Regions from separate parts of the Flavonifractor hominis genome, predicted to be linked through region 1. Evidence: riboswitches for the same ligand, from Rfam matches in the RefSeq annotation. Region 1 holds a riboswitch; each other region holds the start of a gene.

Region 1 (5,823 bases):
GAGGCGAACTGTATCACTGCCTTCATTTCCACCGCTGTCCTTTTCGTATTGAAAGATCAGGGAGTCGCCGGCGGCTACGGAAACAGCGAACTGCGTCCATTCCCCGTTGCCGCTGGCAGTAACCAGCGTGTCCGTCCCATGCTTCAGTGTGAATTTGTCATAATTTGCTTCCGAAGACACCCAATAAGCAAAATCCAGCCGGGCAGCCTGGGAGAAGGTAAGGGTCATGGCAGCGGACGAACTGCTCTTTCCGGCGTTATCGGATATCAGTCCGCCATCCTGTTCCGTGTCCCGGACAAAGCCGTAGCGTGTGCCGTTCTCGGCGGTTATGGCAGGGGAAATGGCCTTAAAGTAGTCGGAAAGTGTCCACTGGCGTTCCAGCGTCACCGGGACGGTGACCGCGTTCTCCCTTACTGTAAAGGAACCGCTGGCCGGCTCACAGCCCTCGCAGCTGACCGTGTAGGTATATTCGCCGGCCGGCAGCTGATAGACATCGGCATCGTCTCCGCTGTGGGCGACCGGTTCCCCCTGGAAGAGGACACTGATCATATGCGGCGCGGAAATGTCCTCCGGACGGGTCACCTGGAACGTGACCGTCTGCCGGGCGCTGGCATCCAGCGTCACCGTCTCCGTCACGTCAGCGCCGTCCACGGTGATCTGCCCTGTCTGCTCTGCATAACCGAAGCAGGACACCGTGTAGTCATATGTGCCGTCAGCCAGCGCATAGATTACTGTTCCGCCGCTGCTGGAGGCAGGCGCGATGGCTTCCCCGCCGCCCTGGGGTGCCAGAACGATCTGGGCATTTTCCGGACTAAGGGTAAATGTCGCGGTATGCAGGGTCTCCAGCGTAAAATCTTTCAGATAGACGCAGTCGTCTCCCTTGTCGCCGCTGGAGTCCTTGACATAGGTCAGCGTGACCGTCTCACCGCCCTTTACATCCAGGGTGTGCTTCGTCCAGTTTATTTCTCCGCCGATTTTGGAACCGTTGTTGATGGCCAGACCGTCGTATACAGTCCAGGAGCCCTCGGACGACACCTTATACCAAAAGGAAAGACTGCCTTGGGCAACGGATTCGTCGATCGTAATGGTCACGGTGACCTGCGAATTGCCCTGCCCCTTGCTGTTGGAGCGGAGAACGCCGTCCTCCTCCACAAACTCCTGACCGGGCTCTCCTTGATACTTGTCGTTATGGGTGTATACCACCTGGGCTTTCCCGACCAGAGCGTTGAATACAGCGCTGGGGAAGGGCTTCTCCGACACGGTAACCTGGAATGTTGCCTTGCTTCCGCAATAGGTGACCGTAACGGTTTTCTCCCCGGCTGCCGAGGAATCAAATCCGTTGACGGTGAAGCCCTCGGAAATCTCCCGGGTGGAGCCGTCGGAGTAGCTGACTGTTACCACAAGGCCGGCAGGATTCAGCGTGTCGCCAACATAATAGTCCGTTTTGTTCGGCAGAGTTTTGACCGCAATGTCGGTGACCGTTTTCAGGGAAACCGTCTCAATTTTGCTCTCTGAAAGAGTGACACTTCCCTGCGCGCCTTCCACCTGCTCCGATGTCGGTGTCACCACGTAGTCATAGGTCTTGTCCAGGAGCAGCGTATAAGTTCCGTCTTCCCCAGCGGTTATTTCCTGGCTGTCCAGCGTCACGGTAATTGTATAATCCTCCGCGCCTTCAACCTGGAAGCGCAGGGTTCCCCACCGGTTGTTATCCAGCCCCAGTGTGATGGGATCTACCCGGATTTCCGCACTGCTGTTGGCCTGCTCTTCGGAAATGGTAAGTGCTCCGTTCTGGGATGTATAGCCCTCACAGCTGACCGTATAGTTGTAGCTGCCGGCGGCCAGGGCCGCGATTCGCGTCTCCCCCTGGCTGGAGGAGTACACGACGCTGTCGCTGCTGCGGATGGTCAGCTCAGCATTGGACGGCGCGATGGTAAACACAGCGGAAGCGGTCGAGATCTGCCAGGACAGGACCGGATAGTCCCCGGTCTTTACCCGGAAGCCCTCGCCCAACACGGCGGCAAAGTCCGCACCCTTCATCTCCTCCGATGTTTTAGCGGCAACCGTCTGGTCATTACCATTGATACCGATGGTACAGCTGCTATCCAGATAATAGCAGTTTTCCGATGTGGAATTGTACATCCATCCGGCAATGGCACCAAAATTGGTAGCCTTTTCCTGCACGGTAATGGCGCCGGTGCTATAACAGTTGTTCAGGCTGCTGCCGCGACCGTAATCATCTCCTGCGTAGCCGACGATACCGCCCAGGTTTGCACCGGAACGGTTCCGTTGACTGGAAATCTCACCCTGGTTATAGCAGTTGGTAATGGCAGTGGCCTTGGTTTGACCGGCAATGCCGCCAGCGTACTGGTCAGTTCCGCTGAGCGCCACACTTCCGGTATTGCCGCAGCCGGTGATACTGCCGCCGGTACACTGTCCTGCGATGCCGCCCGCATACTTGCTGCCGGCGGTGATGGACGCCGTATTCAAACAGTTTTCAATCGTACCGGAGCTGAGGCCCGCGATGCCGCCCACCTGACTGGTACCGCTGACCGAACCGTCAGTAATGACATTGCGGACGGTCGCGCCGGAGGACAGCTCAGAAAAGAGCCCCAGCTTGCTGTCGCCGGAGATGGCGAGGGTCACCTTGTGCCCTCCGCCGTCAAAGCTGCCGCTGAAGGCCTGACCATAGGGGGCGGACACTGTAATGTCACTTGTCAAAATATAATCCCCACCCGGCTCCATGGCGGCAAACTCACCGACGCTGGACACCGGCTGCGCCGTACCGGAGGCCAGTGCCGTTGACGGCAGAAGTCCAAGGGTCAGGCACAGCACCAGAAAAAACGAAAGAATCCTTTTTTTCACAAAGCTCCACTCCTTCAAACCATTTTTATAAAAACTGTTTTCAAAAAACAGGGCTTTTGGAACGGGGCCGTACCTGACAAAAAAGGAGCGGACAATTCTGTCCGCTCCTGTGTCGTCACTGCGTGAAAGCGACAGCACAAACGTGCTGCCGCATAAGGCATTTTTTGTCAGAGCAGCCCCGGAGATCCGGGGGTAAGCTCTTAGTAGGTCTTCTGACTGATGTGTCCAGGCGGAGCTATGCCCGCCAACGCAAATCCGCCGCCTTCCCAGCTAAGCCATTACAGCCGCCAGTGACCTGCTTTCGCAGAAAACGGATTTGCTCCACAATCACAGCTATAGAATCGCCCCTTTGCCGCCGTTTTCACGGACGGGTCACGGACGAAACATGTCCAGGATTCTCACCTGATTCCCTTGTTCAGAAACAAGGATGCGTGTCCAGCTCATAAGAGCCGGGTCGCGCATTTGCCACAAAAGCCGGATTTCATATTTAATTTTCCTTGTTGCTTTTGCATTATAGCACAAGCCGTATCAAAATGCTATTCTGTTTTTGCTATTTTTTAAATTTCTTCAGAAAGGAGCCCTTGGAGCCCTGTTTCTAAACAAATTAAAGAGCATTTGACAACCTGCACAAGGCGTGCTATGCTATATTTAAATCCATTCTTGGTTCCAGGCCCGGCGTTTGCCGCCGGTTTGAAAATTTCATATCACTGTATCTATTGCATGGTGTGGCTGTTTGCTGTAACGATCCTGCCGACAAGGATCAGGCAGCAGCTAAAACGAATGGGATATCCAAGTCCCGCGCGACCGGCACTGTGTACGTGAGGCCATTCCGAAGCGGCGTATGCCGTCTGGACGAAAGTCCGCCATTGCGGGGGAAGACCCTGTGAGAAGGTAGGAAATGGACGCAGAGAGCCAAGCTCTCATAACGTAAGTCAGGAGACTTGCACCATGGCAGGATGCAGGGGGAAACAGCGGGCGTGTCCTCCGTTGTGTACGTTGCTTTGCTCGCTGGCCTTCTTGTTAGGGCCAGCGTGTTTTTGTCAGAAGGAGGTGCCGCCCGGGCACCTCCTTTTTCTGTTTCACCGCCGGTCAGTATATCATGAGTGATGTATCAGTCAGTAAAATGAAAGGAGAAGCGGTATGGAATCATCGACGTCCGAAAAGCACTTTCAGTTCTTTTCCAACAGCAAATGCGAATACTTCCCCTGCCATTCCACCAATGACCCGGAAAACTTTAACTGCCTGTTCTGCTACTGCCCGCTGTATGCACTGGGAGATAAATGCGGCGGAAACTTCACCTATATTGCCGGGGGGATTAAGGATTGCAGCGGCTGCTTGATTCCCCATCGCAGGGAGGGCTATGACTATATCATCGGCAAGTATGGCGAGATCAAAAAACTGGCGCAAAAAACCAACTGACAGGAGGCAAGCGTTATGATAAGTCGAACCTGGTTTGAAAATCCGGATCATGTGGTATACGCCGTAAAGGATGAGGTAATCCCCCGGCTCTCCCGGGAGCTGGGAATCAGCGATCTGGCCCAGCGGATTGAGGATTTCAGCAAGGCTCCCACTCAGGAGGGGGAAAACATCAAGGGTCTCAAACGCACCACTCTGAAGCTGATGGTTCCTAACCTGGTTTTCGGGGAGCCCATCGAAATGGGAGAAAATGTATGGATCTATATGGGCGAGCTCTGTCCGGCCTATTGTCTGTACACGCCCTGGGAAAAATAGAAAAAGCACATGGCCTGTACCCGACGCAGGGACAGGCCATGTGCTTTTCTGCATGTCCGAATACCGTTAAGATACCTGCTCCCAACGCTTGAGGGAGGCCATCATATATGAGGCTACGTCCATATCATAAACCTCATGGAGAAACTCTCTTGTTAGAAGCATATTGGCAGGCCCCATCCCTGCCACAGAACCATTTTTCAAAAACAAAAGCTGCTCGGAGAGCATCAGGGAGAGGTTGATGTCGTGGAGTACGCCGATGACAGTCCGTCCTTTTTCCTGAGACCAGTTTTTAAGATAGCTCACCAGCTCTGTCTGATGCTTCAGATCCAGGTGGTTGGTGGGTTCATCCAGTAAAATGATCTCCGGTTCCTGGGCCAGCGTCCGGGCCAAAAATACCCGCTGAAGCTGGCCGCCCGACAGCTCGGAGATCTGACGTTCCCGCAGCGGCTCCAACCCGGTGGCCCGCAGATACTGCTCCACACACTGCTTGTCCTCTCTGGACGGGGATGCAAAAAGTCCCCGGCGCAGCTTCTGGTACCGGCCCATCATCACGGTTTCATAGACCGAAAAGGAAAAATAGACGGTGCTCATTTGGCTCATCATGGCTATGTGAGACGCAATCTCCGGCCGGCGCATGGCGGCCACCGGTTTTCCATCCAGGGTCAGTTCCCCGCGGCTGTCCAGAAGACCGGAGATGGTACGCAGCAATGTGCTTTTCCCGCAGCCGTTTGGCCCCAGAATGCACAGATTTTGTCCCAGAGGCAGATCAAAGGTAATCTCGTGCAGAATATCTCCGTTTCCATATCCGGCACAAATATTTTTCAGATGCAGCATACAAACTCCACCTCATTTCAGCTTTCTGCCGCGGAAGAACACCAGTGCGAAGAAGGGAGCGCCTACCAGTGCCGTCACGGCTCCCACAGGAATAATCGTGGGCGCCATCACCGTGCGGGAAACCAACTCCGCCAACATCAGAAATGTGCCGCCGAACAAGGCGGACAAGGGCAGCACCAGACGGTGGGAGGAACCGAAGATCCGCCGCACAACATGGGGCGCGATCAGATCCACAAAGCCAATAACACCCACCAGCGACACTGCCGTGCCGGTCAGCAGGGCGGCAATGCCGATCAAAAGGAGCTTGATCCGCTTAAGATCCACGCCGATGGACATGGCCTGCTCCTCTCCAAAGCTCATGATATCCATCTCCGGAGTAAAGCGCTGCAATACCAG
Region 2 (5,823 bases), on a different contig from region 1:
TCATGGGCGGGCGGTACGCCGACCTGAAGGAGGCGGTGGACCCCTGGTCGGCCAAGGGCTACCGGGTGCTGCTGGTGGCCGAGTACAACGGCACGCCCGACCCGGCGGGACTGGACCCGCGGCGGGTGTGCCCCATGGCCCTGGTGGCCCTGTCCAACCGGGTGCGTCCGGCGGCCCCCAAGACCTTCCGCTACTTTGCCGAGCAGGGGGTGGCGGTGAAGGTCATCTCGGGCGACAACCCGGTCACCGTCTCCGAAGTGGCCCGCCAGGCGGGCATCGAGGGCTCGGAGAAGTACGTGGACGCCGCCACCCTCCAGAGCGACAGCGCCATCGAGCGGGCCGTCCGGGAGTACACGGTGTTCGGCCGGGTCACCCCCAACCAGAAGCGCAAGCTGGTCCGCGCCCTCCAGCGCCAGGGCCACACCGTGGCCATGACGGGAGACGGCGTCAACGACGTGCTGGCCCTGAAGGATGCCGACTGCGGCATCGCCATGGCCTCCGGGTCGGAGGCCGCCTGCCATGCCGCCCAGCTGGTGCTGCTCAACTCCGACTTTTCCGCCATGCCCCGGGTGGTGGCCGAGGGCCGGCGGGTCATCAACAACATCCAGCGGGCCGCGGCCCTCTACCTGGTGAAGAACATCTTCTCCTTCCTGCTGGCCATCATCTCCCTGTTTGCCACCTTCCCCTACCCGGTGACCCCCCTGCAGCTGTCCTTCCTCAGCGCGGTCACCATCGGTGTGCCCTCCTTCTTCCTGGCTCTGGAGCCCAACCACGGCCTGGTGCGGGGCAAGTTTTTGGCCAATGTGTTCCGCTCGGCCCTGCCGGGCGGGCTCACCGACCTGTTCGTGGTGCTGGGAGTGGAGGCCTTCTATCTGGCCTTCGGCTTTACGGAAAACGAACTGTCCACCATCTCGGCCATCCTGCTGGTGTTCATCGGCCTGCTGGTGCTCTATGACGTGTGCCAGCCCTTCGACTGGAAGCGGCGGGTGGTCTGGGGCGCCATGGCCGCCGCGTCGGCCGTGGCCATCTTCTGCTTCGGCAACAGCTTTGGCCTGAGTCCCCTCACCGTCCAGAGCACCCTGATTCTGCTGACTTTTTTGGGCGTGTCCTATACGGTGATGCGCCTGATGCTGGGGCTGTTCGCCCAGGGGGAGGCACTGCTGGAGCGGGGCCGCCGCCTGCGCCGGCGGAGGTGAGCCATGCACCTGAGAACTTACCGCAGCGCCGACTGCCCGGTCTTGGCCCAGCTGTTTTATGACACAGTCCACACCGTCAACGCCCGGGACTATACCCGGCAACAGCTGGACGCCTGGGCCGACGGACAGGTGGATCTGGCGGCCTGGGACGCCTCCTTCCTGGCCCACACCACCCTGGTGGCGGAGGAGGATGGGGTCCTTATAGGTTTTGCCGATCTGGCCGAGGGGGGCTATCTGGACCGGCTGTACGTCCACAAGGATTACCAGGGCCGGGGCGTGGCCACGGCCCTGTGCGACGCCCTGGCTGGTGCCAGGCTCACCCACGCCTCCCGCACCGCCAAGCCCTTTTTTGAGAAGCGGGGCTGGCGGGTGGTAAAGGAGCAGCAGGTGGAGCGCCACGGTGTGCTGCTGACCAATTTTGTAATGGAACGCTGAAAAACGTGCCGCGGAAGGCCCTTCCGCGGCACGTTTTTGCTCTACTCTACCGCTGGTCGGTTGCCAGATCTGCCCCGACGGGCCTAAAATAGCGGGAGGAAGGAGGACGTGTCTATGTTTGAGATCGACCGGGAGGCCTTTGGGGCCTTCCTGGTGCAACTGCGGAAAGAAAAGGGGCTGACCCAGAAGGAACTGGCCGGGCGGCTCTATGTGTCGGATAAAGCGGTGAGCAAGTGGGAGCGGGGGCTGAGCCTGCCCGACATCGCCCTGCTCACCCCGCTGGCGGAGAACCTGGGGGTGACGGTGACCGAGCTGCTCCGGGGAGAGCGGCTGGCGGCGGAAAGCCTGCCGGTGGACCAGGTGGAGGAACTGGTGACAAGCTCCCTGGAGCTCTCCGGTACCCAGCGGCAGCAGAAGTGGCAGGACCGGAGGCAGCGGGGCGTCCTGTTCGCGCTGTCGGCGGCGCTGACGCTGCTTGAGCTGCTGGTGCTGCGGCAGGCGGGCTTTTCCTGGCCGGTGCTGTGGAATGACCTGGGGACCGTGGAGGGGCTGTGCCTGCTTTTCGGGGCCTGGGTCTGCCTGTTCGCCCCGGATGTGCTGCCCGCCTATTACGACCAGAACCACATCAGCTCCTTCAGCAGCGGGCCCTTCCGGATGAACCTGGCCGGGGTGCGCATCAGCAACCGGAACTGGCCGCACCTGATGGGGGCCGCCCGCTGGTGGCTGCTCCTCACGCCGGTGGTGTTCCCCCTGCTCTACCTGTTTCTGCAGTGGGTTGCACCTGAGGTGTGGGCTGATGGCAGGCTGTGGCTCACCCTGGGGGCGGCACTGGGGCTCTTTGTGCCCATGCTGATCGCTGGCAAGCTCCACGAGTGAGCCTTGTGAAAAACGGCAGAATCATCCGCTTTACCTTTACTTTTTTCCGTCGAACTGATATAATGATCAGGCAAAATTGAAAGCACCTGCAGCCGCGGCATTGCCGCACGGGGAAGCCGGTGAAAATCCGGCGCAGTCTTACCTCTACTGTAAGCGTGGACGAAGGCGCACAAGCCATTGGCCCATAAGGGCTGAGAAGGCGCGCCGGAGGAGGAAGCGCAAGCCAGGAGACCCACTGCAGGGGGCGTTTGCGTAGCTCTGAGGTGGAGAGGTGCGGCAGGTCCTGGACAAAGGCCCTCCCTCATTCACGGGAGGGCTTTTCCTTTTGAAAGGAGGGTGCGGCATGGCGAAACTGGAGGTCTACCTCCCTGTGGGGAAGGAAAAGCTGCGCTGCGGCTATACCACCGGCACCTGCGCCGCGGCCGCCGCCGCCGGAGCCGCCCGGCTGCTCCTCACCGGGGAGACGCTGCCCGCCGTCCGGGTGGAAACCCCCGCCGGCATCACGGTGGAGGCCGAGCTGCTGGACCACGCCGCCGGACGGGATTGGGCCGCCTGCGCCGTCCGGAAGGACGGGGGGGACGACCCGGACGTCACCGACGGGGCCCTGATCTGCGCCCGGGTGGAGCGGAGGGATACCCCCGGCGTCACCATCGACGGCGGCGTAGGGGTGGGCCGGGTGACCCGGCCCGGCCTGGATCAGCCGGTGGGGCAGGCCGCCATCAACTCCACCCCCCGGCGGATGATCGAACGCATGGTGAAACAGGTCATGGCCGGGGCAGACTATGGGGGAGGACTGGCGGTGACCATCTCCGTGCCGGAGGGGGAGAAGCTGGCCCAGCGCACCTTCAACCCCCGGCTGGGCATTGAGGGGGGCATCTCCATTTTGGGCACCAGCGGCATCGTCCGGCCCATGAGCGAGGCCGCCCTCATCGACTCGCTGTATCTGGAACAGGACATGGCAAAGGCCGCCGGGGTGACCGACCTGCTGATGACCCCCGGCAACTACGGGGACGCCTTTGCCCGCCAGACCCTGGGCCTGGACCTGACCCACCGCTGCACCTGCAGCAACTACGTGGGCCACGCCATCGACCATGCCGCCGCTCTGGGCTTTTCCTCCCTGCTGCTGGTGGGGCACCTGGGCAAGCTCATCAAAGTGGCCGCCGGGAGCATGAACACCCACTCCGCCGTGGCCGACGGGCGGCGGGAGACCCTCACCGCCCACGCCGCCCTGGCGGGCGGTTCGCCGGAGCTGCTGCGGGCCTTGTTCCGGAGCCCCACCACCGACGCGGGGGTGGAGCTGTTAAAGGATGCCGGCCTGCTGGAGCCGGTGATGGCCTCCATCGGGGCGGCCCTGGAGGAGCAGCTCCGCCATCGGGCGGGGCCGGAGTTGGAGATCCAGGCGGTTTTCTTCTCCAATCAATATGGACTGTTAGCAAAGACATCGGGGGCGGACCGGCTGCTGGCCCTCCACCGGGGATAGGAGGAAGATATGGTACATTTCATCGGCGCGGGCCCCGGCGGGGCCGACCTCATCACCGTCCGGGGGGCCAGGCTGCTGGGGGAGGCCGACGTGATCATCTACGCCGGGTCCCTGGTCAACCCCGCCCTGCTGGACTATAAAAAAGAGGGCTGTCAGGTGTATGACAGCGCCAGGATGACCCTGGAGGAAGTGATCGCCGTCATGAAGGCCACCGAGGAAAACGGCGGAACCACTGTCCGGCTCCACACCGGCGACCCCTCCCTCTACGGCGCCCACCGGGAGCAGATGGACGAACTGGATAAGCTGGGCATCTCCTACGACGTGACCCCCGGCGTGTCCTCCTTCTCCGGGGCCGCCGCCGCCCTTTGCGCAGAGTATACTCTGCCCGACGTATCACAGTCGGTTATCATCACCCGCATGGCGGGCCGCACCCCGGTGCCCGAGGGGGAGCAGCTGCGGAAGATGGCCTCCCACGGCTGCACCATGGTGCTCTTTTTGTCCACCGGACTGCTGGAGGATGTGGAAAAAGAGCTGGCGGCGGGCGGCTATCCACCCGACACTCCGGCGGCCATCGTGTACAAGGCCACCTGGCCGGAGGAAAAAGTGTACCGCTGCACCGTGTCCACACTGGCCCAAACCGCCCGGGAGAACAAGGTCACCAAGACAGCGTTGATTACAATTGGTAATTTCCTTGGGGAAAAATACGAACGGTCCAAGCTGTATGACCCCACCTTTACCCATGAATTCCGGGAGGCAAGCCAGTGACAGCGGCGGTCATCGCGTTCACCCGCCGGGGGGCGGCGCTGGGGAAAACTCTGGCGGAGGGGCTGAACGCATCCCTCCACGTCCCCGCCCGGTTTGCCGGTGAGGTGGGGGCGGAGGCCTACGACAGCCTGGCGGACTGGACCACCCGGATGTGGGGGGAAAAGGACGCCCTCCTCTTTGTGGGTGCCTGCGGCATCGCCGTCCGGGCCATCGCCCCCCATGTGAAGGATAAATTTACCGACCCCGCCGTGGTCAGTGTGGACGAGGCGGGGCGGTTTGCCGTTGCACTGCTCTCCGGCCACGTGGGAGGGGCCAATGCACTGGCCCTCCGGGTGGCGGCACTCACCGGTGGCCAGGCGGCGATCTCCACCGCCACCGACGTCAACGGCCTGTTCGCCGTGGACGTGTGGGCCAGGGAGCGGGACATGGTCCTCACCGACCGGGTGCTGGCCAAAGAGGTGTCCGCCGCCCTGCTGGAAGGAAAGGGCGTGGGCTTTGCCAGCGACTTCGGCCACGGTTGTCCGGAGGGCCTCACTGAGGGAACGGCGGAAATCGGGGTGTGGGTCACCTGGAAAACCGGGGAGGGCCCCTTTGACCGTACCCTGCGTCTGGCTCCCAAAGGATTGATTTTAGGCATCGGCTGCAAGAGGGGGACGCCCCAGGCGGCCATTGAGGAGGCGGTGTCTGCCGCCCTGGCGGGGTATGAGCCGCAGGCGGTGGTCCGGGTGGCCACCATTGATCTGAAACAGAACGAGCCCGGCCTGCTGGACTTCTGCGCCGCCCACCACCTGCCCCTGTCGGTTTATTCGGCCGCGGAGCTGGCGGCCGCCGAGGGGGACTTCACCCCCTCGGCCTTCGTAAAAGGGGTCACCGGAGTGGACAATGTGTGCGAGCGGGCGGCCGTGCGGGCAGGCGGGGCCATCCTGGTGCCCAAACAGGCAAAAAACGGCGTCACCGTGGCGGTGGCGGGAAGGAAGATACTATGAAAGTAACGGTCATCGGACTGGGTCCCGGCGGCGGGGCCGACCTCACCGGCCGGGCCAGAGCGGCTTTGGAGGGGTGCGATCTCAT
Region 3 (5,823 bases), on a different contig from region 1:
CCGTCCATGAGCTGCAGGTCTTTGCCTGGCGCATCAAGAGCCAGGAGTTTGCCATCAACGAGGGCAATAAGACCATCACCGTCGAAAGCCCCATGACGCTGGCCCGGCTGCGCAACGGCCTGGATGTGGATGGCAACTGCACCGTGTCGTTCGTAACGTCGGAGGGCACGCCTCTGGACTGGAGCGACACCGTTTCGGACGGCAGTAAGATGATCGTCACCGACATTAAGGACCATACCTTTACGTATACCATCACCGTTGGTGAGGTACCCGAGCAGTACACCGTTACCGTGAAGACCCAGGGTGAGGGCGACGCTTCCGCCGCGCCCACCGCGGCCGCCGAGGGGGACACCGTGACCCTGACCGCCCAGGCCGCTGAGGGCTGGCACTTTGTGGAGTGGACCAGTGAGGACGTGACGGTGTCCGAGGAAGGTACCTTCCAGATGCCCGCCAAGAACGTCACCGTCACCGCCGTGTTTGAGCAGGACAAAATGACCGCTGTCACCGGCGTGAAGCTGAACGTGGAGAGCGTGTACCTGTACTCCAACTTCGGTCCCCGGGGTGAGCAGCTCATCGCCACCGTGGAGCCCGCCGACGCCGACGACAAGTCGGTCACCTGGACCAGCGCCGACGAGAACGTGGTCACCGTCAACGACGTGGGCTACCTCACCGTGGTGGGCGAGGGCATGACCACCGTCACTGTCACTACGAGCGACGGCGGCTACACCGCCCAGTGCCTGGTGCAGGTTGGCTCCTACAACGACGGCAGCGATGCCGAGGATGAGGACACCACGCCTCCCACCGAGACCGAGGAGCCCGGCGAGACCACTGAGCCTGAGCAGCCCGGTGAGACCACTGAGCCTACCGAGCCTGAGACGCCCGCCTTCTCCGACGTGCCCGCCACCCACTGGGCCAGCGAGGCCGTGGAGTATGTGGTGAGCGAGGGCCTGTTCAACGGCACCTCCGACACCACCTTCTCCCCCGACGCCTCCATGACCCGCGCCATGTTCTTCACCGTCCTGGCCCGTCTGGATGGCGTGGACACCACCGGCGGGGCCACTTGGTATGAGAAGGCCATGGCCTGGGCGGTAGCCGAGGGCATCACCGACGGCACCAACCCCGAGGCCACCATCACCCGGGAGCAGCTGGCCGTCATGCTCTACCGCTACGCCGGCTCCCCCGCTACGGAGGGCAGCCTGACCGGCTTTGCCGACGCCGCCTCCGTGTCCGCCTGGGCACAGGACGCCATGGAGTGGGCGGTGGCCGAGGGCATCCTCACCGGCAAGAACGGCTCCGCTCTGGATCCCCAGGGCACTGCCAGCCGCGCTGAGGTAGCCACCATGCTCATGCGCTTTACCCAGAGCGAAAACAACTGAATCATTCAGGTCTTATCTTGTATCGGGCCCCGGAGCATTTGCTCCGGGGCCCGATGCTTGCTTTTGCACGGACCGGGCGGGTTGAGAGTTCGGAACTGGAGATTCAGGATGGCAGATGTCCGGCAGTGCCAGGGAAGCGGCTGGCTGGACCAGCAGCAGTATCTCCGCGTCTACACCTGCTTGGATGAGAGCTGACGGACAGACAAAACAAAAGCGCCGCCTCCCAGCGGGAGGCGGCGCTCTGTTTTCTGTTTTCAGTTGCTCAATGACCGGAAGGAAAGCTATGGCGCAGAGTGCGGACTTCCTGAGCCGACAGAGGGGCCCTGCCAAGCTGAAAAAAGGCGTTGCGCAGGGTGCCGAAGGAGGCGGCCAGCCCCATGCGCAGACAGGGTGGAAGCTCCTCCCGCATGGGGGTGCGGCCCAGTCGTCCACAGAGGGCATCCAGAGCCTCCAGCTGGGCCCGCTGAGCCGGCGTATACATGGCCTGCTCCGGCCGGCGGACCGGGACGGGTTTCTTTGACGAGCGGTGGAATGGGTTCCTGTTTCGTTTTCTCATTGGTCTGCCCCTCCTGTGGCACGGTGCGCCCGGGGGCTGCCGACAGACCGGTCTGCTGGCGGGAAAATACAAAAAATCCGCTTTCTTCCGAAAGCGGACTGCCAGGGGCCGGCTGGATACGGCAACACCGGACAGGTCTCTTTCTGCGGAAGTTCCCTATCCACCCATCCAAGCAGGTTTCCTGGCTTGCGGCTCTACGCGCACCGCGCCTTCTCGCTCTGTCCGGGACAGAACAATGGCCGATTGCAGTGCGCTCCCCGTTTACAGTGACCGGATCGCTCGGGAATTTCACCCGATTCCCTTTTCACCCGGCGGATGCCGGGCACTTGGTGGGTTGATGCGATATAAGCTTGTTTCCATTCTAAAGGATAGCCAGAGGCTTGTCAAGGGTGCGGCCCGACCGGCCTGAGGACAGAAAAAGCACCGCATCCCGGTGGGATGCGGTGCTTTTCTTACCTGTGCATTACTCGCTCAGGAAGCGGTTGACAATCACAGTCGCCTCGGCACGGCTGGCCAGACCCTGGGGATCCAGCAGGTTGCCGGGCTTGCCGGTGATGTAACCGTTGTCCACAGCCCAGGCCACAGCGGAGACGGCCCAGTCAGAGACCGAGTCGGCGTCGCCAAAAGCGACCAGAGGCTGGATGGAATCGGTGGCCTTGCCGGCGAACTCCGCATAGCGGTAGAGCATCGCGGCCATCTGCTCGCGGGTGATCTGGCCATTGGGATCAAACACGCCCTCGGCCACGCCGTTGACGATACCGTTGGCGGCGCTCCACACCACGGCGTCATAGTACCAGGTGCCGGAAGTCACGTCGGAGAAGGTAGAGGTGCCGGAAGCGGCGGGAGAACCGGCCATACGCCACAGCACGGTAGTGAACATGGCGCGGCTGAGGGTCACGTCGGGGCTGAAGGTGGTGTCGCTGGTGCCGGTGAACAGGCCGGCCTCCACAGCGGCCTTGATCTCCTGCTCAGCCCAGTGGCCGGAGATATCGGAGAAGGCAACCGGCTGCTCAGGCTGAGAGGTGGAGCCGCCGGAAGTGCTGCCGCCGGAGGTAGAACCACCGGAAGTGCTGCCGCCGGAAGTAGAACCGCCGGAAGAGCTGCCGCCGGAGGAAGAACCACCGCCGGAAGAGCCGCCGCCGGAAGAGCCGGAGTCGGAATTGACCACATCTACGGTGGCGATGTTGCTCTGGATGCCGCCGACTACGCAGTAATAGTAATAGGTGCCCACAGTGGTGGTATCCACGGTGCAGGTGGCGCCGGTAGCACCCTCAACAACCTTGGCATCGCTGCCGTCGCTGTTGGTGCTCTTATACCACTGGTATACAGCGCCGTCAGCAATAGCGGGTTCGCTGGTAGCGGTCAGGGTCAGCTTGCCGTCCTTGGAGACGGAGGTGTTGGCAGGAGTGACGCTCAAAGTGCTGACCGACTCAGTGGCTTTTACGCTGGAGAGGTTGAACGCATAGTCTACGACCTGCAGCTCCAACTGAGCGGGATCAAAGGTGGCGGAACCGAGGACGTCGCCGAAGGAGTCGATCAGTTCGTTGAGGTCATAGTTCTTGGTAACGGAAGTGGCGTTGATTACCTCGGTGCTGCCCAGACGCTCGCCCTTGTAATAGAGGGCCAGAGCCTGGATGCCGCCAGCGTCATCAATCTGTACGTTCCACTTGCCGTCCGTGATGGGGGTGGCCACGATGGCGGGGGCCACAGTGTCCACCTTAACGGGCATGGAGATAGACTGAGCAGTCTCAGAGTTCAGCAGGGCATCCAGCACGGTCTGCTTGTAGGCGTCGGTCATGCCGGTCATGGTGTGATTGTCCTTATCCCAGGTGTTGTCGGTGGGGATGCAGCCCTCGGTGTTCAGGAACTCATACTCAACCATGGCCACCAGCTTGTAATTGTACTGGCCATCCGCCACAACCTTGCCGTCGGCATCGGTGCCGTCCCAGGCCATGTTGCGCTTATACTTGGTGCCGTAAGTGGCGGCCACCTGCTGGGTCTGGTTGCCGTCGCTGTTGAGCGCTTCGAAGTACTCAAACTCGGGACCGATGGTCTTGACCACGTTGCCCTCGGCATCGGTGATCACGACGCAGATCGCCTTGGCGTTGCGCAGCAGCAGCAGGTTGGCATAAGCCAGATCGGCAAAGCCGTCGCCGTTGGGGGAGATGGCGGAGTAGTCGCCGCTAAAGTTGCCGCTGTCACGCAGGGTGGAGAGATAGGTGCGGGCAGAATTGTACCGGTCGTTGTACGCATAGCCGGGCCAGGATGCCTCAGTGAACTGGTTGGCACCCAGTACCGCTTCGTAGGAAGTGCCGCCGTTGTCCAGCAGAGTGGCCATGGTGGTGGCATAGTACAAGGGGTAATTGAGGTCGGTAGTCTCCAGAGCGCTGATGTCATCGTAGGCGGTGGCCAGGTCAAAGATGGGGGCCTGAGTCCAGTCGCCGCGGAAGCCCAGGAAGGGGATGTTCACGTCTTCCACATCGGAGTCGAAGAACACATAGCCCTCCAGGAACATGCCGTTGGGATAGACTTCGTCATAGGCTGCCATGGTGTCGGGATCCAGCTCCACGGTGATGGTGATCTCGGTGGAGGAATTGGCGGGAACGCTCACCACAGCGGCGGAAGTACCGTCGGCATAGCGGTTGATGTTGGCAGAGTCGGTGTCGATGGTGGCGTCACCGCTGACCGCAGAGACGGTCATCACAGCGTCCTCAATGGGGTCGATATCGGTGCCGTTGCTGTTGCTGGTGACGATGTTGTTGCGGCCGGCGCTCTCCGTGGTGGCGTCGGTCTGCAGGCAGGAGAGTACGTTGAACGTGCGGGCGGTGTCATTGTAGTTGTCCAGGGTGAAGTGGAAGGTGAAGGTATCACCCAGCTTGTCGAACAGCTCCACCTTGGTGCGGGGGGCCTCACCGGTCTCGGGGTTGTAGACGGTGTCGTTGTGGAGCACCACCTTGGTAGAAGTGGCCGCATCGATGTTGGCCAGGCCGGCACCCTGACGGCGGGGAGAGAAGTACTTGTTCTGACGGCCGGTACCCTCGCTGTCCAGCGGGGCGTACACGGTGGCCGTGCTGGCAACCAGCTGGTTGACCAGGTTGTTGTACTCCTCGGTACCGGGCTCCACACCGAACAGGGCCAGGTTTTCATCTACATACTGCTGAACCAGCAGGAAACCGCCGGCCATATTGGGGGAGGCCATGGAGGTGCCGCTCTTGGTTACCAGAGCGGTATCGGAGGCGGCGCCAGCGGACAGAATGCTGCCGCCGGGAGCCATGATGTCGGGCTTCAGACGCAGGGCCTCGGTAATGCCCCAGGAGGTGGAGCCGGCAGGGCCGCTGTCAGAATAGGTGCGGGAATTTTCCTGAGACTTCTCTTCGCTCTGGAAGCTCACCTGAACGGTACCGGATTCCAGTGCCGTCTGGAAGGTTCCATACAGGCTGGAGGCGAACATACCGAAGGTGGGGATCTCAGCGTAGATCTGAGAGGCGGACAGGTTGGAGCTGGAGTCGGCGTTGTTGGCCATGATGACGCCCGCGGCGCCGGCCTTGAAGGCGTTCTCGCCCTTCTCCAGGAAGGTCAGATCGCCGCGCTGGACCAGCGCAATCTTACCGGTCAGGGCGCCTTCCAGCGTCTCACTGCTGGTGGCAGCCAGGATCTCCTCGGTGCTGCCCAGGCCGCAGTCCACGATCTCATAGGTGCCAGTCAGGCTGGTGCCCACGGCGGTGGCGTTGTTATCGGTCACAGTAATGGCATCCAGACCCTCGATGGGAGCGCCCTCACCATCGGTGATGGTCATGGTGGTGTCATAATAGTAGCTCTTGTAGCTGTAGCCCGTGCCCTGTGCGGAGGCTACCGTCATGGGGGAGAACAGGCTGCCGGAGAAACCAACCT
Region 4 (5,823 bases), on a different contig from region 1:
CAGCTCCAGCAGGCCCTTTTTGTCGTAACGCACCGGCTGACCAGCCAGCAGCACCTGGCCGCTCTTGGGGGTGAGCACCCCGTTGAGGCTGAGGAACAGGGTGGATTTCCCCGCCCCGTTGGCCCCCAGGATACCGGTGATCTTCCCCCGCTGGGCGGCAAAGCTGATGTGGTCCAGGGCCACGGTGCCGTCCTCATAGGTATAACAGAGCTCACTGGCCTGTATGGCATTCATGGAAAAAGCCTCCTCTCCACGGCGAACAGGGCCAGCTGCCCCGCCGCCAGGGCGGCCGTCAGGGGGCACAGGCCCCACCCCGGCCGGTATGCGCCCCCCAGGGTGACCAGGCTGCCGGCATAGCCTCGGGATTCCAGCGCGGCGTAGACCCGGTCGGCCTTGCGCCAGGCCCGCAGAAACACCATGCTGGCCAGGGTCCCCAGGGAGGACAGGCTGCGCCGCAGCCCCCGGTAGCCCAGCCGGGACTCCTGGGCCAGGCGGATGTGGGCGGCCGTCTCGCCCAGCACAAAAATAAAGCGGTAAATAAGCTCCATCAGCTCTACCATCAGCCGGGGCACGTGCAGCCGCTCCAGGGCCATGGTCAGGTCGGTGACGGGGGTGTTGAGGGAGAGAAAGTACATGCACCCCACCGCCCCCAGGGCCTTGCAGAACAGCCGGGCGCTCAGCGTCAGGTCGGCGGCGGTGAAGCCCAGCAGCCGCCCCCCCACCGGCAGCGCGGCCAGCACCGGGGTGCCCGCCGGGTAGAGGTGCACCAGAATGGTGACGCACCCCACCGCCAGAAAGACCAGCGGGATGCGCACGAACCGGAGGAACACCCCCGCCGGCAGCCCCCCCAGGGCGGTGATGAGCACCCCCATCACCGCCAGGGTGGCCAGACCCACCGCCACGCTGTTGCAGCACAGGCACACCGCCAGGGTCACCGCCGTCAGCAGCAGCTTGGGCAGGGGGGATACCCGCCGCAGGCGGGACTGATAGGCGTAGCGGTCGGTCCCCATGCTCAGCCCTCGGTCCGGGGCTTGTCGGACTTGGTGATGCGCCCCAGCACGAAGCCCACCACCCCCGCGCCGATGGCGGCCTGGAGGGCAAAGAGCAGGGACTCCACCTCGCCGCTGGCGGGCTCCAGGATGGGCTGGAACCAGGGCTCATAGTCGGGGTTGAGCTCCAGGATGGCCTCCTCCGCCTCGCCGTCGGCGCCGCCGAACTCGGCGTTGGGCAGCAGCCACAGGGGCGCGGCGGCGATGACCACCACCAGCAGGATCAAAATCAGGTTCTTCTGCCAAACTTTCATCGTCTTTCCCTCCTCACAGCACGGCCAGCTCTTGCAGCTCGGTCTTGCTGTACTTCTCCAGCACGTTGAAGATCACCACGGTGAGCAGCCCCTCGGCGATGGCCAGGGGGATCTGGGTGACAGCGAAGATGGTGAGGAATTTCACCATACCGCCGTTGATCACGCCCAGCTGGACGGAGGTGACCACATAGGTAAACAGATCGCCCAGAGCGGCGGCGGCAAAGACGGCCACGGCCGCAGGGGCCTTGGCCCGGCGCAGCAGCCGGTAGACCAGCCAGGACACGATGGGCCCGGCAATGGCCATGGAGAAGGTGTTGGCCCCCAGGGTGGTGAGGCCGCCGTGGGCCAGCAGTAGGGCCTGGAACAGCAGCACGATGAGCCCCAGCACGGTCATCACCAAAGGCCCGAACAGGATGGCCCCCAGGCCCACCCCGGTGGGGTGGGAGCAGGAGCCGGACACCGAGGGGATCTTCAGCGCCGAGAGTACGAAGGCAAAGGCCCCGCACATGGCCAGCAGGATCTTGGCTCTGGGGGCCTGCTCCACCTTCTTTTTGATGGCGAAGAAGCCGGCCACCACAAAGGGCACGCACACCGCGCCCCAGCCGATGGCCCAGCCCACAGGGAGCATGCCCTCGGCGATGTGCATGGCCGAGGCGTTCATCCCCAGCACACCCAGCAGGCCCACAAGCACGGCCATGGTCTGTACGGCTCTGGTTTTGGTCTGTCGTATCATGTTACTTCATCCTTTCCTATCACTCGTAGGTCGATGGCGGCGGACCGGGCAAGGTCTTCCGGCTTGAGCCTCTCTGCCGCCGTGCGTCTTCCCGGGCAAGCCCAGTGACATGGTGCGCGGCGGCTCTTCTCTTACGGCAGCGGGACTGCGCGGGACTTGCACCCGACTTCCCTTTTCCCGGCCCCTTACTATATAAACAGGCCCCTGGCCTGGGATCATACTCCGACCTGGGCTGCCCGGGCGTGGGCGACGAACCGGGCACGGATGCCGGGGTTGGCCCCCATGCCCCGCAGCACGCATCGCACCGCGTATCCCTCCGCCTCCAGTCGGGACTTCCAGGAGTCCGGCTCCGGTCCGGCCAGGTCGTTTTTGGCGTGGTCGCCCGCCACGATCATCAGCGGGCGCAGCTCCACCCGGTCCGCTCCCCGCTCCCGGACCCGGCGCAGGGTCTCCTCCAGGCCGGGGTAGCCCTCCACCGTGCCGATGATCACGTCCCGCCGGCCCAGATCGTGGAACACATACTCCAGCTGGGCATAGGCGGCGTTGGAGAAGTGGCCGGTGCCGTGGCCCATGTAGACCAGGGCGGTGTCCGCCCGCTCCGGCGGAAGTTCCTCCAGCAGGGCTTCAGCGGCGGCGTGGTAGTCCTCCGCGCTGGTGAGCAGCGGCCTGCCCAGGCGCAGCCGCGCAAAGCGCCCGGCGAAGGGGGCAGCCTGGGCGGCCAGTTTGTCGTACTCGTCCCCGTTGAGGATGTGGGTGGGCTGGATCACCACGTCGGTGCAGCCCTCCGCCGCCAGCGCCGTCAGGGCGGCGGGCACGTCATCGATGTGGGTGCCCTCCCGCTCCAGCTTGCGCAGGATCATGCCGCTGGTGAAGGCCCGGCGCAGGGTGCGCTCCGGGAAAGCGGCGGCCAGATCGGCCTCGATGGGGGTGATGTTCTCTTCCAGAGCATCCCTGTGGCTGGTGCCGAAGGACACCGCCAGAATGGCGCTTTGTCTCATCTTGCTGTCTCCTTTACTCCCGGGCGTTGTTGCTGGCCTGATAAATGAGGGCGTTGCAGATGGCGGCGGCGATGTTGCTGCCCCCCTTGCGGCCCCGGGCCACGATGTGGGGGGTGTCCATGGTGAGCAGCAGCTCCTTGCTCTCCACCACGTTGACAAAGCCCACCGGCACCCCGATCACCAGGGCAGGGGCCATCTTTCCCGCCTCGATCAGCTCGCAGGCCCGCACCAGGGCGGTAGGGGCGTTGCCAATGGCCAGGATGAGGGGGCCGGGCAGCGCCGCCGCCCGCTCCATGGACACGGTGGCGCGGGTCTCCCCCCGGGCCTTGGCCTCGGCGGCCACGTCCGGGTCGGACATGAAGCACACCGCTTTCCCGCCGAACTTCTCCAGCACCCGCTTGTTGACGCCGGAGAAGGCCATCTGGGTGTCGGTGACGATGGTGCAGCCGCCCCGGATGGCGGCGATGCCTTTTTCCACCGCGCCGGTGGAAAACACCAGGTTGTCGGCATAGTCAAAGTCGGCGCTGGTGTGGATGGCCCGCTTGATCACCGGCAGCTGGTCGGCGGGAAAGGTCCGCTCCCCCAGCTCCTGTGTGATGATCTCCATGCTCCGCTCTTCGATCTCTGCGGGAGCCACCCGCTGTAACTGGATCTTTTTCATATCATATCTCTCCGTTCAGGATGCGGTAAATCTGTTCCATATCCAGACTGGCCCGGAGACCCTCCGCCAGCTTGTCGTACTGCAGCTGGGCGTAGGCCTGCCAGTCCACGCTGGCCGCCTGCCGGTCCAGGCCCTTGGCGCGCAGCAGGCAATTCACCAGGGCGGCGGCGCACTCGGCCTTGTCGAAGATGCCGTGGACGTAGCAGCCCCACACGTTGCCGGCGGTGAGGCCGTCGGTGTGTGCCTCCCCGGTCTGGTCGGTAAAGCCCACCAGAGGCTGGGCGGTGCTGGCCGTGCGGCCCATGTGGATCTCGTACCCCTCAAAGGGCACGCCGCTCATAGCGGCAAAGATCCCCTCCGGGGCCTTAAAGGTTCCGCTCACCCGGGTGCGGGTCTTTTCCCCCTGGAAGACGGTCTCGGCGGGCAGCAGGCCCAGGCCCCTGAGGGTGCCGCCGCTCTCCACCCCGTCGGGATCGGAGACGGTCTGGCCCAGCATCTGATAGCCGCCGCAGATGCCCACCACCGCGCCGCCACGGGCGGCGTGCTTCAGGATGGCCCCCTCCAGGCCGCTCTGCCGTAGCCAGCGCAGGTCGTCCATGGTGTTCTTGGTGCCGGGGAGGAGGATAAGGTCGGGGTTCCCCAGCTCTTTCACGCTGCCCACATACCGGAGGGTAACCTCGTCCATCCGCTCCAGGGGATTGAAGTCGGTAAAATTACTGAGCCGGGGCAGGCGGATGACGGCGATGTCCACCAGACCTACTTTTCCGCTCTTGGACAGGCGGCTGGACAGGGAGTCCTCATCGTCCACATCCACGTCCAGCATGGGCACCACGCCCAGCACCGGCTTGCCGGTCAGCTGTTCCAGCTGGCCCAGACCGGGGCGGAGAATTTCCACATCGCCCCGGAATTTGTTGATAATTAAGCCGCGGATCAGCTCCTGCTCGTCCGGTTCCAGCAGCTTCACCGTGCCGTAGAGGGAGGCGAACACGCCGCCTCGGTCGATGTCCCCGCACAGCAGCACCGGGGCCTTTGCCCGCTTGGCCATGCCCATGTTGACGATGTCATCCTGCTTCAGGTTGATCTCCGCCGGGCTGCCCGCCCCCTCGATGACGATGATGTCGTACTCCGCCGAGAGGGACTCATAGGCGGCCATCACCTCGGGTATGAGGGTCTTGCGGTAGTGGAAGTACTCCCCCGCCGGCATGGTGCCCCGGGGCACCCCGTTGACAATGACCTGGGAACCCACATTGCTGGTGGGCTTGAGCAGGATGGGGTTCATCCGGGCGTCGGGGGCCACTCCGGCGGCCTCGGCCTGCACCACCTGGGCCCGGCCCATCTCCAGGCCGTCCGGGGTGATGGCGGAGTTGAGGGCCATATTCTGGGACTTGAAGGGGGCCACCTTGTAGCCGTCCTGTTTGAAGATGCGGCACAGGCCCGCCGAGAGCAGGGACTTGCCCGCGTTGGAGGCGGTACCCTGGAGCATGATCGCCTTTGCCATCACAGCACCTCTTTCAGGGCGGCCAGCAGCCGCCGGTTTTCTTCCCTGTCCCGTACGCACACCCGGTACCAGTCGGGCCCCAGGTTGTGGTAGTTGGCGCAGGAGCGGATCAGAATGCCCCGTTGGAGCAGTGTTTCCTTTAAATCCGGTACATTTTTCAATTGGAACAACAGATAGTTGGCCTGGGAGGGCACCACCTGACACCCCAGCTCCCCCAGCCCCGCCGCCAGGATGAGCCGCTCCCGGACCACCAGGGTCCGGGCCCCCTCCGGCCAGTGGGGGCAGCGGGTGAAGGCAGCGGTTCCCGCCGCCTGGGCGGGAGCCGACACGCTCCAGGGCTGGGCACACCCGCTCAGCCGCTCCAGCAAGGCGGCATCCGCCGACAGGCCGTAGCCCAGCCGCAGCCCAGCCATGGCATAGCTCTTGGTGAAGGCCCGCAGGAGGAACAGGTTGGGGAACTCCGTTAAGTAAGGGGCCAGGCCCTTCCCGCCCCCGTCGGAGAGGGGGAGGAAGCACTCATCCACCACCAGGACAGCCCCCACTGTCTCACACTTGCGGGCGATCTCCAACAGCAAATCGGTGGAAATGAGCCGCCCGGTGGGGTTGTTGGGGGTGCAGAGGAACACCAGC

What was found. Region 1 has a riboswitch for cobalamin ahead of WMO45_RS05915 (S-layer homology domain-containing protein). Riboswitches for the same ligand answer to the same signal wherever they lie in the genome.
Region 2: linked by a shared signal. The riboswitch ahead of cbiD (cobalt-precorrin-5B (C(1))-methyltransferase CbiD) and the one ahead of WMO45_RS05915 (S-layer homology domain-containing protein) in region 1 are both predicted to bind cobalamin.
Region 3: linked by a shared signal. The riboswitch ahead of WMO45_RS13160 (hypothetical protein) and the one ahead of WMO45_RS05915 (S-layer homology domain-containing protein) in region 1 are both predicted to bind cobalamin.
Region 4: linked by a shared signal. The riboswitch ahead of WMO45_RS09530 (energy-coupling factor ABC transporter permease) and the one ahead of WMO45_RS05915 (S-layer homology domain-containing protein) in region 1 are both predicted to bind cobalamin.

The regions. Positions count from the first base shown of each region.
Region 1 is NZ_JBBMFT010000002.1:345,552-351,374, reverse strand. It holds gene WMO45_RS05915 (S-layer homology domain-containing protein) at 1-2,862, opposite strand, end outside; cobalamin riboswitch at 3,051-3,311, opposite strand; gene WMO45_RS05910 (cysteine-rich small domain-containing protein) at 4,003-4,281, shown strand; gene WMO45_RS05905 (hypothetical protein) at 4,297-4,593, shown strand; gene WMO45_RS05900 (ABC transporter ATP-binding protein) at 4,660-5,427, opposite strand; gene WMO45_RS05895 (FecCD family ABC transporter permease) at 5,440-5,823, opposite strand, start outside.
Region 2 is NZ_JBBMFT010000005.1:46,151-51,973, forward strand. It holds gene WMO45_RS09430 (cation-translocating P-type ATPase) at 1-1,196, shown strand, start outside; gene WMO45_RS09435 (GNAT family N-acetyltransferase) at 1,200-1,631, shown strand; gene WMO45_RS09440 (helix-turn-helix domain-containing protein) at 1,746-2,507, shown strand; cobalamin riboswitch at 2,580-2,761, shown strand; gene cbiD (cobalt-precorrin-5B (C(1))-methyltransferase CbiD) at 2,851-3,987, shown strand; gene cobM (precorrin-4 C(11)-methyltransferase) at 3,997-4,752, shown strand; gene WMO45_RS09455 (cobalt-precorrin 5A hydrolase) at 4,749-5,738, shown strand; gene cobJ (precorrin-3B C(17)-methyltransferase) at 5,735-5,823, shown strand, end outside.
Region 3 is NZ_JBBMFT010000015.1:152-5,974, forward strand. It holds partial or broken gene WMO45_RS13155 (S-layer homology domain-containing protein) at 1-1,376, shown strand, start outside; gene WMO45_RS13160 (hypothetical protein) at 1,639-1,932, opposite strand; cobalamin riboswitch at 2,087-2,277, opposite strand; gene WMO45_RS13165 (S-layer homology domain-containing protein) at 2,396-5,823, opposite strand, start outside.
Region 4 is NZ_JBBMFT010000005.1:60,880-66,702, reverse strand. It holds gene WMO45_RS09545 (ATP-binding cassette domain-containing protein) at 1-234, opposite strand, end outside; gene cbiQ (cobalt ECF transporter T component CbiQ) at 231-1,010, opposite strand; gene WMO45_RS09535 (energy-coupling factor ABC transporter substrate-binding protein) at 1,013-1,303, opposite strand; gene WMO45_RS09530 (energy-coupling factor ABC transporter permease) at 1,317-2,036, opposite strand; cobalamin riboswitch at 2,067-2,259, opposite strand; gene WMO45_RS09525 (sirohydrochlorin cobaltochelatase) at 2,252-3,034, opposite strand; gene WMO45_RS09520 (precorrin-8X methylmutase) at 3,048-3,695, opposite strand; gene WMO45_RS09515 (cobyric acid synthase) at 3,697-5,193, opposite strand; gene cobD (threonine-phosphate decarboxylase CobD) at 5,193-5,823, opposite strand, start outside.